3 regions of the Martelella mediterranea DSM 17316 genome follow, and region 3 is predicted to be linked to each of the others. Evidence: riboswitches for the same ligand, from Rfam matches in the RefSeq annotation. Region 3 holds a riboswitch; each other region holds the start of a gene.
The links. Region 3 has a riboswitch for thiamine pyrophosphate ahead of Mame_RS21470 (ABC transporter permease). Riboswitches for the same ligand answer to the same signal wherever they lie in the genome.
Positions count from the first base shown of each region.

Region 1: it holds a riboswitch for thiamine pyrophosphate, as region 3 does, so the genes downstream of both, thiM (hydroxyethylthiazole kinase) here and Mame_RS21470 (ABC transporter permease) in region 3, are expected to answer to the same signal.
Region 2: it holds a riboswitch for thiamine pyrophosphate, as region 3 does, so the genes downstream of both, Mame_RS20695 (TRAP transporter large permease) here and Mame_RS21470 (ABC transporter permease) in region 3, are expected to answer to the same signal.

Region 1 is NZ_CP020330.1:2,517,976-2,522,836, reverse strand. Features, by position in the region: gene Mame_RS27025 (hypothetical protein) at 2-184, shown strand; gene Mame_RS11780 (dual specificity protein phosphatase family protein) at 318-845, shown strand; gene Mame_RS11775 (LysR family transcriptional regulator) at 855-1,739, opposite strand; gene Mame_RS11770 (CoA-acylating methylmalonate-semialdehyde dehydrogenase) at 2,140-3,636, shown strand; TPP riboswitch at 3,687-3,781, shown strand; gene thiM (hydroxyethylthiazole kinase) at 3,833-4,627, shown strand; gene thiE (thiamine phosphate synthase) at 4,618-4,861, shown strand, end outside.
Region 2 is NZ_CP020330.1:4,431,889-4,436,749, reverse strand. Features, by position in the region: gene Mame_RS20705 (GumC family protein) at 1-646, shown strand, start outside; gene Mame_RS20700 (lytic murein transglycosylase) at 823-1,962, shown strand; TPP riboswitch at 2,061-2,163, shown strand; gene Mame_RS20695 (TRAP transporter large permease) at 2,329-4,125, shown strand; gene Mame_RS20690 (TRAP transporter substrate-binding protein) at 4,140-4,861, shown strand, end outside.
Region 3 is NZ_CP020330.1:4,610,671-4,615,531, reverse strand. Features, by position in the region: gene ykgO (type B 50S ribosomal protein L36) at 84-209, shown strand; gene Mame_RS21485 (tetratricopeptide repeat protein) at 278-868, shown strand; gene Mame_RS21480 (hypothetical protein) at 875-1,078, opposite strand; gene Mame_RS21475 (ABC transporter substrate-binding protein) at 1,232-2,176, opposite strand; gene Mame_RS21470 (ABC transporter permease) at 2,207-2,962, opposite strand; TPP riboswitch at 3,029-3,130, opposite strand; gene Mame_RS21465 (sugar porter family MFS transporter) at 3,345-4,673, shown strand; gene Mame_RS21460 (lysine-2,3-aminomutase-like protein) at 4,775-4,861, opposite strand, start outside.

The sequences.
Region 1 (4,861 bases), 2.1 Mb from region 3:
CGTGCACGATGCCAAAATCCGCGAAATACGCATCACCGAATCCTTCTTTTTCATTGAAGAACCTGGCTGGCTTGCGAACGGCATGGCGTACTGGCTGGCTGGGTATTTTCCGGCGGTCGCCGGTGTTGGACTATCCGCTATAAAACATGACTATAACTGTCAAGATAAATTGCCCGGCTTTTGACACATTTGCGACGCCTGTGCCGGATATGCGCCATCACGGCTGTCGCGTGGCCGAAAACCCGGTTATGATGGTCAGGGCGAGTGAGGACTACCGGATGAACAGAAAGCGTCACGTGCGCCGGGTTGTAGCTGCTGTGGGCATGCTGGTCCTAACCAGCGGCATCTATCTCGGCGGGCTGCAGGCAAGCGGCAATTTTCACGAGGTCAAGGCCGGCGAGTTCTATCGCTCGGCGCAGCCCAGCCCGGACGCGCTTTCGCGCTATATCGACCAACACGGCATCAGGACCGTGATCAACCTGCGCGGCGCGAGCCCCGGCCGGGCGTGGTATGACGACGAGATCAAGGTGAGCGCGGCCAAGGGCGTCGAGCATATCGATTTCCCGATGTCGGACCGCGCCATATTGTCGCCGGAGCGCAGCATGGAATTGCTGGCGCTGATGCGCGACGCGCCGAAACCGATCCTGATCCACTGCAAGGCGGGCGCCGACCGCACCGGGCTTGCCTCCGTGATCTATCTCCAGCAGCTCGGCGGCGTCGATGAGGAAACCGCCGAATGGCAGCTTTCGCCGCTCTATGGCCACGTCGCCCTGCCCGGCATCGGGCCTTACGCCATGGACACAAGCTGGGAAGATCTCGAGAAAGTTCTCGGCCTCGATAGCTGAGGGCGTTCGCTACGGCGCGAACCGCATCCGCTCCTCCCTGAACCGGTGCGCCAGAAACGCGCGAATCAGCGCGATTCGCGCAAGGCTGCCGGTATCGGGGTGGGAGAGAAGGTGATAGGCGCGGCGGAAATTGACCTCAGGCAGGATTCGCTCCAGCCCCTCGGTATCGCGCGCCACGAAATCATGCAGGATGCCGATGCCGACACCCGCCCTCACCGCCTCCATCTGCCCGGCGACGCCGGCGCAGCGGAATTGCCGGCCGGCAAAGCGCGCCAGATGCCCGGCATAATTCAGCGACGAAGCATAGGCATAATCCTCCACGCCGGTGACGACGACATGGTCGGCAAGCGCCTCCTCGCTTTCAGGCACGCCGTGCTGGCGGAGATAGGATGATGCGGCATAGACGCCGAGCGTGTAGTCCGTGAGCCTGGACACCACCAGCCGCCCCTCCGCCGGCGGATCGAGCGTGATCGCCAGATCCGCCTCGCGCTTCGACAGCGAGAATGTACGCGGCAGCGGCACGAGTTCGACGATCAGGCCCGGATGCTCCTCCTGCAGGCGTCCGAGCTCGGCGGCGAGAAAATAGGTGCCGAGCCCGTCCGGCGCGCCGACCCGCACCGTGCCGGAGAGGCTTGCGCCGCGCGCCCTGGTATCTTCCGCAATGCCCAGGATTTCGGTCTCCACCCGTTCGGCCACCGCCAGCAGCCGCTCGCCCGCTTCCGTCAGCGTCGAACCGGACGGACGGCGCTCGAACAGCGGTTCGCCGAGCGCCTCCTCCAGCGCGTTCAGCCGGCGGGCGACCGTCGCGTGGTTGAGCCCGAGCGCCTGCGCCGCGGCAAGGATCTGCCCCCGTCGCGCCACCGCCAGAAAGACCCGCAGATGATCCCAGTCCATGCACCCATCCTATAATTTCCGCACAATGGATTTTAGAATTATCGTGTTTCTTTGCAGAAATGAATAGGCGATAGTGTCGGGACAAACAGCATTGATCTTTCCCATTGAAGGCAGGGAAATTGCATTTGGCCATGCGGCTTGCTCCCAATACTCTCTCCCGCTTGCGGGAGAGATGCCCCGAAAGGGGCAGTGAGGGTGAAGCAGCGTTTCAAACCGTGAGGGCCTCCGTGGGGAAAAACTCCCCCCTCACTGTCGCTGTCGCGACATCTCTCCCCTCCGGGGCGAGAAGATTGGGGGGCTATACGGAAAGGCCATGGACAACAGCCTTGCCCTCAAGCGGGGAGATCGATGGCTTCAGAATCCAAAAAGCCTCACAGGCAGTATCACCGGAGGAATACTCATGAAATCCATTCAGCATTTTGTCGGCGGCAAGCCCTTTGCGGGAACCAGCACCCGCACCGTGCCGACCTACAACCCCGCCACCGGCGAGCAGAGCGGCGAGCTGTCGCTGGCAAGCACCGCCGATGTCCGCGCCGCCGTCGAAGCCGCCAAGGCGGCGTTCCCGGACTGGGCGGCGACCACGCCGCTGCGCCGCGCCCGTATCCTCAACAAGTTCCTGTCGATCATGGAAGCCCGGATCGATGAGATGGCGGCCGTCATCACCGCCGAGCACGGCAAGGTCCATTCCGACGCGCTCGGCGAAATCCAGCGCGGCATGGAAGTGGTCGAATTCGCCACCGCCGCCCCGCAGCTTCTGAAGAGCGAATACACCGAAAATGTCGGCACCGGCGTCGACAGCTACGCGATACGCCAGCCGCTCGGCGTCGTCGCCGGCATCACGCCGTTCAACTTCCCGGCCATGGTGCCGATGTGGATGTTCCCGATCGCGCTGGCCGCCGGCAACTGCTTCGTGCTGAAGCCGTCCGAACGCGACCCCTCCGCCTCGCTGCTGATTGCCGCATGGCTGAAGGAAGCGGGCCTGCCGGATGGCGTGTTCAACGTCGTCCAGGGCGACAAGGAAGCCGTCGACGCGCTTTTGAACGACCCGGATATCGAGGCCGTCTCCTTCGTCGGCTCGACCCCCATCGCGCGCTACATCTACACCACCGCGACCGCCAACGGCAAACGTTGCCAGGCGCTCGGCGGCGCGAAGAACCACATGATCGTGATGCCCGATGCCGACATGGACCAGGCCGCCGACGCGCTGATGGGCGCGGCCTTCGGCTCCGCCGGCGAGCGCTGCATGGCGATTTCGGTGGCGGTGCCCGTGGGCGACGAGACCGCCGACCGGTTGATCGACAAGCTGAAGCCGCGCATTGCCGCCCTCAAGGTCGGCCCCGGCACCGATCCGGAAGCCGATATGGGCCCGCTGGTGACGGCCGCTGCGTTTGAACGCGTCACCGGCTACATCGATTCGGGCGTGGAAGAAGGCGCCGAACTGGTGGTCGACGGTCGCGGCCTGAAGCTGCAGGGTTACGAGAACGGCTATTTCGTCGGCGCGACCCTGTTCGACAAGGTGACGACCGACATGAAGATCTACAAGGAAGAGATTTTCGGCCCGGTTCTCTCGGTTGCCCGCGCCAAGAGCTATGACGAGGCCGCCCAGTGGATCAACGACCACGAGTTCGGCAACGGCACCGCGATCTTCACCCGCGACGGCGATGCCGCCCGCGAATTCGCCCACAAGATCAAGGTCGGCATGGTCGGCGTCAATGTGCCGATCCCGGTTCCGATGGCGTTCCACTCCTTCGGCGGCTGGAAAGCCTCGCTGTTCGGCGACCACCACATGCATGGCCCGGAAGGCGTGCGCTTCTACACCCGCCTGAAGACCATCACCCAGCGCTGGCCCAAGGGCATCCGCGCCGGCGCCGAATTCTCGATGCCGACGATGAAGTAAATACCGCGCCGCCCCTTACCGGGCGGCGTTTTTCTGCTATATAGCGGCCACAAGAGCGACAGGGGCGTCCGCGACAGCGGGCTGAGATGAACCCTTGGAACCTGATCCGGATCATACCGGCGGAGGGAGTCACTCGGGTTCGCGAGCTTCGTCCCTCCGGCCCGTCTGGTTTCTCCGCCCAGCAAGGAGGACGCCGATGGCCGACATCGCCCCCATTCTTCAGAAAATGCGCGCAGACGCGCCGCTTGTGCAATGCATCACCAATTATGTGGCGATGAATATCGCGGCCAATGTGCTGCTCGCCGCCGGCGCTTCTCCGGCGATGGTTCATGCGAAAGAGGAAGCCGGCGAATTTGCCGGCATTGCCTCGGCGGTCACCATCAATATCGGCACGCTTTCACCCGACTGGCTTGCCGGCATGAAGGCAGCGGCCGAGACGGCCAACCGCAACCGGACGCCCTGGGTGCTGGACCCCGTCGCCCATTTCGCCACCGGCTTCCGAGCCAGGGCAGCCCTTGAGCTGCTTGATCTCGGGCCCACGATCCTGCGCGGCAATGCTTCCGAAATCCTCGCCTTCTCCGGCGCCACCAGCGCCGGCAAGGGCGTCGATGCCGGCGACAGCGTGGCGGCCGCCGAAGAGACCGCGAAGACGCTTGCCCGAGAGCGCAACATGGTGGTGGCGGTCACCGGCGAACGCGACTTCGTGACCGATGGCACGCGCAGCGCCCGCATCGGCGGCGGATCGCCGCTGATGCCGCGGGTGACGGCGCTCGGTTGCGCGTTGACGGCGCTGGTCGGCGGTTATGCCGGCGCATGGCGTGCGGATGCCTTCGAGGCAACCGTCGCGGCGCTTGCCCATTACGGCGTGGCCGGCAGCCGCGCGCATGTGCGGGCCGATGGTCCCGGCTCGTTCCAGGCCCATTTCCTCGATGCGCTCGCTGCCGTCACGCCCCAAGCCCTTGCCAGCGAAGCGGAGATCGAATGGCCATGAAGTTCGACCTTTCCCTTTATCTCGTTCTCGATCCCGAGCTTTGCGGCGATTACGGCATGGTCGCCACCACAAGGGATGCGATCGCCGGCGGGGCAGCCATCGTGCAGCTTCGCATGAAGCACGCCTCGACGCGCGAACGCATCGACATGGGGCTTGCGCTCAAACAGGTGACAGCCGGCACGCCGGTCCGGCTGATCGTCAATGACGACGTCGAAGCCGCCATCGCGATCGATG
Region 2 (4,861 bases), 180 kb from region 3:
GTCGGTTGTGCTTGCCAATCTCGACAAGCCGCCGCAGGTGATCATGCTTTCGTCTTCCATCCCCGGCGAGGGGAAAACGACAAGCAGTATCGCTCTGGCGCTGAATTTTGTAAGCATGGGCAAGAAGGTCCTTCTGGTCGAAGGCGATCTGCGACGGCTGACCTTTCACCAGTATTTCGGCAATTCCAGAACCGACGCCGGTCTGATTTCCGTGCTTTCGGGAAAGCAGACCCTGGATGAAACCGTTTTCCACAGTGAAGACCTGGAGCTCGACGTTCTGTTTGGCGAGCGCTCGCCGAAAAATGCGGCCGATGTTCTTTCATCGAGGAAGATGGATGAGCTGCTTCGCGAGGCCCGGTCAAAGTATGACTTCATAATCGTCGACGCGCCGCCGGTGCTGATCGTGCCTGATGCGCGTGTTCTCAGCCAGTTTGTCGATGCCATCCTCTTCGTCGTCAAATGGGATTCGACCCACCATCACCAGGTCGAAGAGGCGGTCCGTTCGTTCGAGGAAGGCAAGATCGAGGGGCTCGTACTAAACCAGATCGATCCGAATGGATTCAAGCGGTATGGCTACAACTACGGCTATGGCTATGGCTATGCCGCCCATTACGGCGACAAATATTACGATACGGACGACGACTAGCCCAGTTGCGGCCCGACAGGCCAGGGACTTGCCAGCCCGTGTTGCACAGCGGAAAAAAAACTTTCACCGCTGTGCCTTCCTGCACCCCCGTTCCATAAATTGGACGCAAGCTCGTGCTCTTTCGGTCGGGAGGCCGATGCGCTAGGCTTGCGCACGAATGGAGCGGGGTTATCTGTATGTATCTGACGCGACGCGCGTTTTCTCTCGGGGCGATTGCAGCAGCGCTTTCAGCGTGCACGAACAGTTCGGTTGGCAGTTTTTCCTCCGTTGCCGATCCGGCGATGCGGCCGGTGGCCAATCCGGAATGGAACGCCTGGGTCGCCGGGTTCAAGAGCCGCGCGGCGGCGCGCGGGATTTCCAACGACACCCTGACGGCGGCCTTCGCCAATGCCGGGTACACGCCGGGGGTTATCGAGCAGGACCGCAACCAGACCGAATTCAAGCGCACGCTGGAAGACTATCTGGCCATTGCCGGCTCCGATGAGCGGATCGCCAAGGGGCGCGCCAATTATGTCCGCTACCGCGATGTTCTGGAGCGGATCGAGGCGACCTATGGCGTCGACGCCAATGTGATCGTCGCCATCTGGGGTCTTGAGAGCATGTATGGCGAGCGGCGCGGCAGCATTCCGGTGGTCTCGTCGCTCTCGACGCTCGCCGTCGAGGGGCGGCGCGGCGCTTTCTTCGAAAGCCAGCTGGTCGGGGCGATGCGGATCCTGCAGAACGGCGATATCACGCCCGAACGGATGACCGGAAGTTGGGCCGGCGCCATGGGCCATACCCAGTTCATCCCGACCTCCTATCTCGGCTACGCCGTCGATTTCAATGGCGACGGGCGGCGCGATATCTGGGACGCCGACCCGACCGACGCGCTGGCCAGCACCGCGAACTATCTTGCCCGCTCGGGATGGCGAAAAGGTCAGCCCTGGGGCGGCGAGGAGGGCTCGCCCGGCGCTGCCATCGACGGCACCAGGATACAGCCGCAGGCGGGCGGTCCGGTCTTCGTCGTCGGGCACAATTTCAACGTCATCAAGCGCTACAATAATTCCACCAATTACGCGCTGGGTGTGGGATATCTCGCAGACCGGATCGCGGGCGCTGGCCCACTCAGGGGCAGTTTTCCCGATGACAATTACGGCTTCAGCGCCGACCAGCGCAAGGAATTGCAGTCGCGGCTTTCGGCGGCGGGCTACGATGCCGGCACCATCGACGGCGTGTTCGGCGACCAGACCCGCGCGGCGATCGCCGCCTATCAGCGGCAGAACGGGCTGAATGTCACGGGCGAACCGTCGATGGCTCTGCTGCAAAGGCTTCGGTAAAACCCGTCGGTGGAACGCTCGCAAGTTTTCTTGCGTTGCCGCCAGACGCTACGTTTCCGGCCTGCCATTGACACAGGCCCAAAAGCCGGACAAAACCTGACTATTCCGAGGGGTGCATCCTGCGATGCTGAGACGGCGGTGAGCCGGACCCTTGAACCTGATCCGGGTCATGCCGGCGTAGGAACGGAAAATCTGGCCGCTCTGCCATAACCTTTCTCTTCTCCGCCGGTCTCCGTGATTGCAACATCCTGGGGATCGCATCATGAAGCCTTGCCTTCCAATACCATGCGCGGGCCGCCGATGGTTCAGCCGTCCGAACGGATGTTTAGAGACAGGCGCCGCCTGCGAACGGCATCGTCCGTACCCATGACGGCGATCCGCAGCACCGCCGGACGGTTTGCGGACGCGCTGGAGACGGCGCTCGGCATGCTCGCCGCCGTTATTCTGATGGCGATGCTCGCCCTTGTCGTGGCGGGCGTCGTGCTGCGCTATGTCTTCCACACCGGCGTCGTCGGCATGGAGGATCTGGGAATCTGGCTGAATATCGCGCTGATCTCGGCCGGCCTGCCGCTCACCCTCTCCGGACCGCTGTCAATGCGGCTCGACGGCCTTGTGAGGCTGCTCCCCGATCGGGCATCCAGCGTGCTCGCTGCCGTGGCCGACGGCTTCAGCGTCGTCGCGGGCTTGATCCTGTGCCTTGGCGGACGTGAGGCGATCGCGTTGCTCGGCGGAATGTCGCCAACGCTTGGGCTTCCGGAATGGGTGCGCTTCGCCTTTCCGGTGGCGGGCGGGCTGGGTCTGCTCGTGTTGCTCTGCCTGCGCCGCCTGGAGCGCTCGAGCGGCGCGCGGCTGATCTTCGGCTTCGCGCTCGGCGGGTTTGTTTACTGGGCGGTTGGCCGGTTTGCGATCAATATCGCGCTGCCGGCGAGCCTGCCGCTCGCGCTTGCCGCCGCGCTCGGCCTCGTTGCCGGCGCGCCGCTCGCCCATGTTTTTCTGGCATCGTCCTACGGCGCGATTGCCTTCGGCGCGTTGCAGACGGAGCAGGCGATCATCGCCAATACGGTGGCCGGCATGTCGAAATTCCTGCTGCTGGCGATCCCGTTCTTTCTCCTTGCGGGCGCGTTTCTGAAGCTCTCGGGCGCGGCCGGCAAGCTCGTGCAGTTCGCGGCCTCGCTCGTTGGCCATTATCGCGGCGGGCTGGCGCAGACGACGCTTTTGACAGGGGTTCTGTTTTCCGGCGCGTCCGGTTCCTCCGTCGCCAATGCCGCCTTTGCCGCCTCGACCTTCCACCCCGAACTGGTGCGCCATGGCTATCCGCCCGCCCGCGCCGGCGCGCTTGTCGCCGCGTCCTCGGTTCTCGACAACGTCATCCCGCCGTCGATCGCCTTTCTCATCCTGGCGACGGCGACCAATCTCTCCGTCGGCGCGTTGCTTGTCGGCGGGCTGTTTGCCGGCCTGCTGATGGCGGTTTGTCTCGCCGTCGCGATAAGGCTTGCGATGGGGACCGCGAGCGGCGCGCCGCCGGCTTCGGCGGAAACGCGCAGGCGTGCCGGGATCGCGGCCCTGCCAGCCTTCGTCCTCGGTCTGATCGTGGTGTTCGGCATTCGCCTGGGCATTGTCACGACGACCGAGGCGGCGGGGCTTGCGGCGCTCTACACGCTGATCCTGGCAGCAACGTCCCGCCGTTCCGGTTCCAGCATTGTCGCCGCCTTCCGCCAGTCGGCGGCAGAGGCGGCGGCGATCGGCCTGCTGATCGGGGCGGCGGCCCCCGTCGCCTTCCTGCTCGCGATCGACGATATCGCCGGGCTTGTGCGCCACCTCGCCGGCCTGTTCGGGGGCAGCGCCGTTGCCGTGCTCCTGCTCGCCAATGTGCTGCTGCTGGTCGCGGGCCTGGTGATGGATATCGGGGCGGCGATCCTGCTTCTTGGTCCCGTCCTGCTGCCGGTCGCCGTTTCCGCCGGAATTGATCCGATCCGCTTTGGCGTCGTCCTCGTCGTCAACCTGATGATCGGCGGACTCACCCCGCCGGTCGGCATGCTGGCCTTCGTGGTCGGCGGCGTCACCGGTCTTTCGCCGGAAAGCCTGTTCAGGGCGATGCGTCCCTTTCTTCTGGCGCTTCTCACCGCCCTGCTCGTCATCACCCTCTTTGCCGTTCCTGTCTGAAAGGTTTGTCTGCCATGACTTCGCTCAACCGTCGCAGTCTCATGAAAACAGGCGCTGCCGCCGTGGCAGTGCTTGCCGCGCCCGCCTATCTGCGAACCGCCAGCGCTGCCACGCGCGATGTCGTCATCGCCTCGCTTCTCAGCGAGGACAAACCCGAGACGAAGGTCTGGCGTTTCTTCGCCGCTGAGGTCGAGCAGCGGCTGCCGGGCCGGTTCCGTTTCCGGATCGTGACCAATGGCGCGCTCGGCGGCGAAAAGCAGGTGGCGGAGAATATCCGCCTCGGAGCCGTGCAGGCGAGCCTCTCCACCGTCTCGGCGCTTTCGGCCTGGACGCCGCAATTACAGTTGCTCGACCTGCCTTTCCTGTTTCGCGATGCCGCCCATCTTCGCGACGTCGTCACCGGCCCGATCGGCGACGACCTCTCGGCCCGGCTTGCTGAAGAGCAGTTCATCGTCGGCGGCTTCATCGATTACGGGGCCCGCAACCTGCTGGCCAAGGCGCCGATCACGCGGCCCGGGCAGATGGAAGGCAAGACCATCCGCGTGATCAACACGCCGCTCCACACGCGCCTTTGGAGCGCCTATGGCGCGACGCCGGTCGGCATCCCGATCACTGAAACCTATAACGCGCTCGCCACCGGCGTGGCGGATGCCATGGACCTGACGAAATCGGCCTATGCCGGGTTCAAGCTCTACGAGGTGGTGCCGTACATGACCGAAACCCGCCATATCCGCGC
Region 3 (4,861 bases):
CTTTTTCAAGGCGCGCCTTTGAATATCAATACTGACCGCCTTTACTGATCAGTCGAGAGCGGCACAAACAGCGGATCGAAAACATGAAGATCAAGAATTCGCTCAAGGCGCTCAAGTCCCGTCACCGGGAAAACCGTCTGGTGCGCCGCAAGGGCCGGGTATACATCATCAACAAGCAGAATCCGCGCTTCAAGGCCCGTCAGGGCTGAGAAAATCAGCGCATTATCTGTTTGAATTTTCGCCATGACGGGGTACCATTCCCGTCATGCGCTTTTCTATGTCCGCCATTCTGATACTCGCCGCTCTGGCCACCGGCCCGCTGCCGGCGCTTGCCCAAGGCAACGCCGCGGACGAACAGGTTTCCGCGATGCCGGATGCGCTTGTCGAGTCCGACCCGCTTGACAGGCTTTACGACCGGCTGAAACGCACAAGCGATGCCGGACGGGCGGCCGACCTTGCCCGCCAGATCGACGAATATCTCGACCGCTCGCCAAGCCCCACGGTTTCCCTGCTGATCGAATGGTCGGATGATTCGGAAAACAATGGCCGCAGCGCAGCGGCGCTCGATTTCCTGTCGGAGGCGATTGCGCTGAGGCCGGACGAGGCAGCCCCCTACCGCAAGCGCGCGGTGCTTCATTACACCCATGGCGATCTCGAACGCGCCATGGACGATATCCGCACATCGCTGTCGCTGGAGCCGCGCGATTTCGGAGCGCTCGGCCTGATGGCGACGATCCTCGACAGGACCGGGCGGCAAGAGGCGGCGGTCGAGGTATGGCGGCGGTATCTCGAACTCTATCCCGCCGACCGCGATGTCGCGGCCTTTGTGGAAAGCACGCTGAACGAGCGTGCCGGCAAGCGGATTTAACGGACTTCAGAAATGCATGACGTGGCGCAGCACCCGGTAGAGGAGGTGGAGCGCCAGCAGCCCCGCGCCGACGGCGATCGTCAGGTGCGAAAGCGGGCTCAAAAGGCTGCCCTCGATCGTGCCCGCGACGTCGGGATATTGATAGAGCAAGATGCGGATGGTGAGGCCCGCAAGCCCGACCACCACCAGCACAAGGCCGGCAAGTTTCATGATCCGATCTCCTGTCGCAAAAGGGGTAGAGATCGGTCTTTGCATGGCGGTATCGCCGCAATTGTCGTCACAAAAGACCGAAACAGCGAGGCGGCCCGCAAGCCGCCTCTTTCACTTCTTTATAATGTGCTTTTGTGGCGATTTAAGGCCGGTTCATTTTTGCTGCGATAGCGAGACGGAGATTGCATCGACCGGCGGCGCTTCGGAGATCAGCCCGTTTTCCGCCATGAACGCGCCGAAACGTTCATACCGCTCGGCATCGGAGGCGGCGGGACGCTTGGCGAAGCGGACGATCGATTCGGCGAAGGCCTGGCGGTTCAGCTCGTCGTCGAGATCGGGATAGGCCTTGGCAAAGCTCTCCCATGCCGCCTCTGGATGGTTGACGATGAAGACCGTCGCCTTTTCCACAGCATCGAGGAAGCGTGGCAGCCGGTCATCGTCAAGCATGTCGCTGCGGGTCACGTAGATCAGCTCGTCATAGACCGGCACGCCATGCTCTTCCGGGAAGAAGGCCTTGCCCTCGTGGCCAGCGATCCGCATCTGCGGCAGCTCGATATTGCGGAACGAGCCGATGGTCGCGTCGACCTGTTGCGAAAGCAGCGATTGCGTGAGCGCGAAATTGACATTGATCAGGGTGATGTCGTCCTTGGTGAGGCCGGCGTTTTCAAGCATCGTGGCCACCACCGCATCCTCGATACCGGCCACCGAGAAGCCGATCTTCTTGCCCTTCAGGTCGGCGACGGATTTGATCGGCCCGTCTTTCAGCACCGTCAGCGTGTTGAGGGGCGTCGAGACCAGTGTGCCGAAGCGGACGATATCAATGCCGGCCTCGTGATCGAGATAGAGATTGGGCTGGTAGTGAATGCCGATATCAACCTTGCCGGTCGCCACCATGCGCGGCACCATCGACGGGTCGGATGGCGGCACCAGTTCCACGTCGAGCCCCTCATCGGCGAAATAGCCGTTTTCGGCGGCGATCACCAGCGGCGCGTGGTCGGGGTTTACATACCATTCGAGGATCACGTCGAGCTTATCGGCGGCGCTCGCCAGCCCGGGAGCCAGGGCGAGAGCGGCGGCGAATGCGAGTTTCTTCAGCATGTCATTCTCCTGTTCGGTTGCGCCGGTCGCTCAATCCTCATGCGACCAGCGGGTGAAGAAGGGGGCGGCGAGATCCACCGCCTTTCGAAAAAGCACGGCCTCGAGCGCGAGGATCAGCATGGCGGCGAACACGGTCTCGCTCTGCATGCGGGCATTGGCCTGGACCATGAGAAAGCCGAGCCCGCCGGCTGACCCCACCCATTCGCCCACCACCGCGCCGAGCGGCGCGAGCGGGGCCGCGATCCTGAGGCCGGAAAACAGATGCGGCATTGCCAGGGGCAGGCGGATGTGGCGCAACATCTCGAAATGCCCCGCGCCATCGAGCAGGGCCGCGGCCACGATCTCCGGGTCGGTGCGCCTCAGCCCGTCGGCAAAACTGGAGGCGACGGGGAAGAACACGATGATGGTCGTCATCACCACCTTGGAGGCGATGCCGAAGCCAAACCAGAGCACCAGCATCGGCGCGATCACGAAGACCGGAAAGGATTGCAGCACCACCAGAACGGGCCAGATGAAACGGCCGATGCGGGGAAAGGCGGCAATGAAAATCGCCGCCGCCGCGCCGAAGACCGCGCCCATGGCAAAACCCGCCAGGATTTCCCTGAGCGTCACCAGCGCCTCTTCTAGCAGCATCGCGTGGGCGGTCTGGAACTTCGCCAGCACGGCAAGCGGCGGCGGCAGGATATAGCGCGGCAGCTCGCCGAAAACGATGATCGCCTGCCAGAGCACAAGAAGCCCGGACACGATCGCGCAAAAGGTGAGTGTCGCCGAAAGGGTGCGCTTCAATCCCGCTCTCCCCGGCAGAACCGGGCAGCGGAGGCGTCAATAGAGGCTGATTTTCTGGGCGTGTCGCTCAAGACCAAACTCCGTTCCTACGCCGGCATAACCCGGATCAGGTTCAAGGGTTCGGCCATCGGCCATCTCAGTGTCACGGACACACCCCTCGGATGCGTCCTCTATGCCGCGCGATCGTGCGTCGGTCAAGGGGCTCGGCGGCGAAGTCGGGAACGCCGCTAATATAAACGCTAAGGTCCAAAAGGATTTGACAACGGGTGCCGTTTCGACTTTCAACTTTTGGTATAAGGCCGTTTGCGGTTTTCAGCGGCGGTTCATAAAAAGGGTCATAAGAGGGGAAGGCGGCAGCGGCCGTCCAAGCGGAGGAAAACCCATGCTCATCGCCATCGTCATTGTGGCAGCGCTGTTCGGCATGCTCTTCGGTTTCGACCAGGGCGTGATTTCCGGGGCTCTGCCGTTCATCAAGCAGGATTTCACGGTTTCGGCCTTCATGGAGGGGGTGATCACCTCGGCCGTGCCGCTCGGCGCGGTGGCGGGCACGCTGCTTGCCATGGTCACCACCGACCGCTACGGGCGCAAGCCGATGCTGATTCTCGGCGCGCTGATCTTTCTGGTCGGCTCGCTGATTTCCGCGCTCGCCTTCAACCAGTATGTGCTGACCCTTGCCCGCCTGTTGATCGGCGTCGGCATTGGCGCCTCGGCGATGACCGCGCCGATGTTTCTGGCGGAAGTCGCGCCGGCGCGCATTCGCGGCACCATCGTCTCCGCCTTCCAGTTGATGATCACCATCGGCATCATGGTCTCCTACATGTCGGACGCGGCCTTTGGCGGTTCGGGCGACTGGCGCTGGATGATCGGCGTCGGCGTGTTCCCGTCGATCGTGGCGCTGATCGGCATCCTGCTGTCGCCGGAAACGCCGCGCTGGCTGACGCTCAATTCCAATGCCGACAAGGCGCGCGATATCATCGCGAAACTGCAGCCGGAATCTTCGCCCGCCGAGGTCGATGAGATCATCGCCGAGATCCAGGAAAGCGCCAAGGACGAGGAGGCGACCCCGGCGTGGAGCACCTTCCTGAAGCGCGGCATCCTGCCGGTGACGAGCTTCGCCATGATCGTGTTCGTGCTGCAGCAGCTTTCCGGCATCAACGCGATCATCTATTACGCCCCGGAAATCTTCAAGAATGCCGGATTTTCGGGCACCACGACCGATCTTCTGGCCACCGTCGGCATCGGCGTCGTCAATGTCGCGCTGACCGTGGTCGCGATGTATCTGGTGGAAAGCATGGGCCGGCGCAAGCTGCTGATCCTCGGCTTCATCGGAACCGCGGCGTCGATGGCGCTGGTGACCGTGGCGACGATGATGGATGTCGCGGCAACCCCCTATCTCGCCATGATCGGCATCTTCACGTTCATCGCCTTTTTCGCCGTCAGTCTCGGCCCGTTGCCCTGGCTCTATATGGCGGAGCTGTTTCCGCTCAGGCTGCGTCCGCGCGGCATGGCGCTCGCCTCGATTGCCAACTGGTTCTTCAACTTCCTGGTGGCGCTGACGTTTCCGGAATTGCTGGCGAGCATCGGCATTGTCGGGACCTTCGCGATCTTCACCTTCTTCTGCGTCGTCGGCATCGTCTACGCGATCGCCGCAGCGCCCGAGACCAAGGGCATCACGCTGGAGGAAATCGAGGCGCGCACCATCGGCGCCTGAGGGCGGCGCAGCGTCCCTCCAAAGGAAGCAATCCTCGCCCTGGCCTTCGCTCAGGGCGAGGCACAACGGAGATGACGCACCCGGCGCGGCCAGACTGGCGTTTACCGCCAGTCGGAATAGGAATGTTTTCCTCCCCGGTAATCCGTGACCTCGTATTCGTCGGCACCCATTTCCTCCAGATAGGAAGG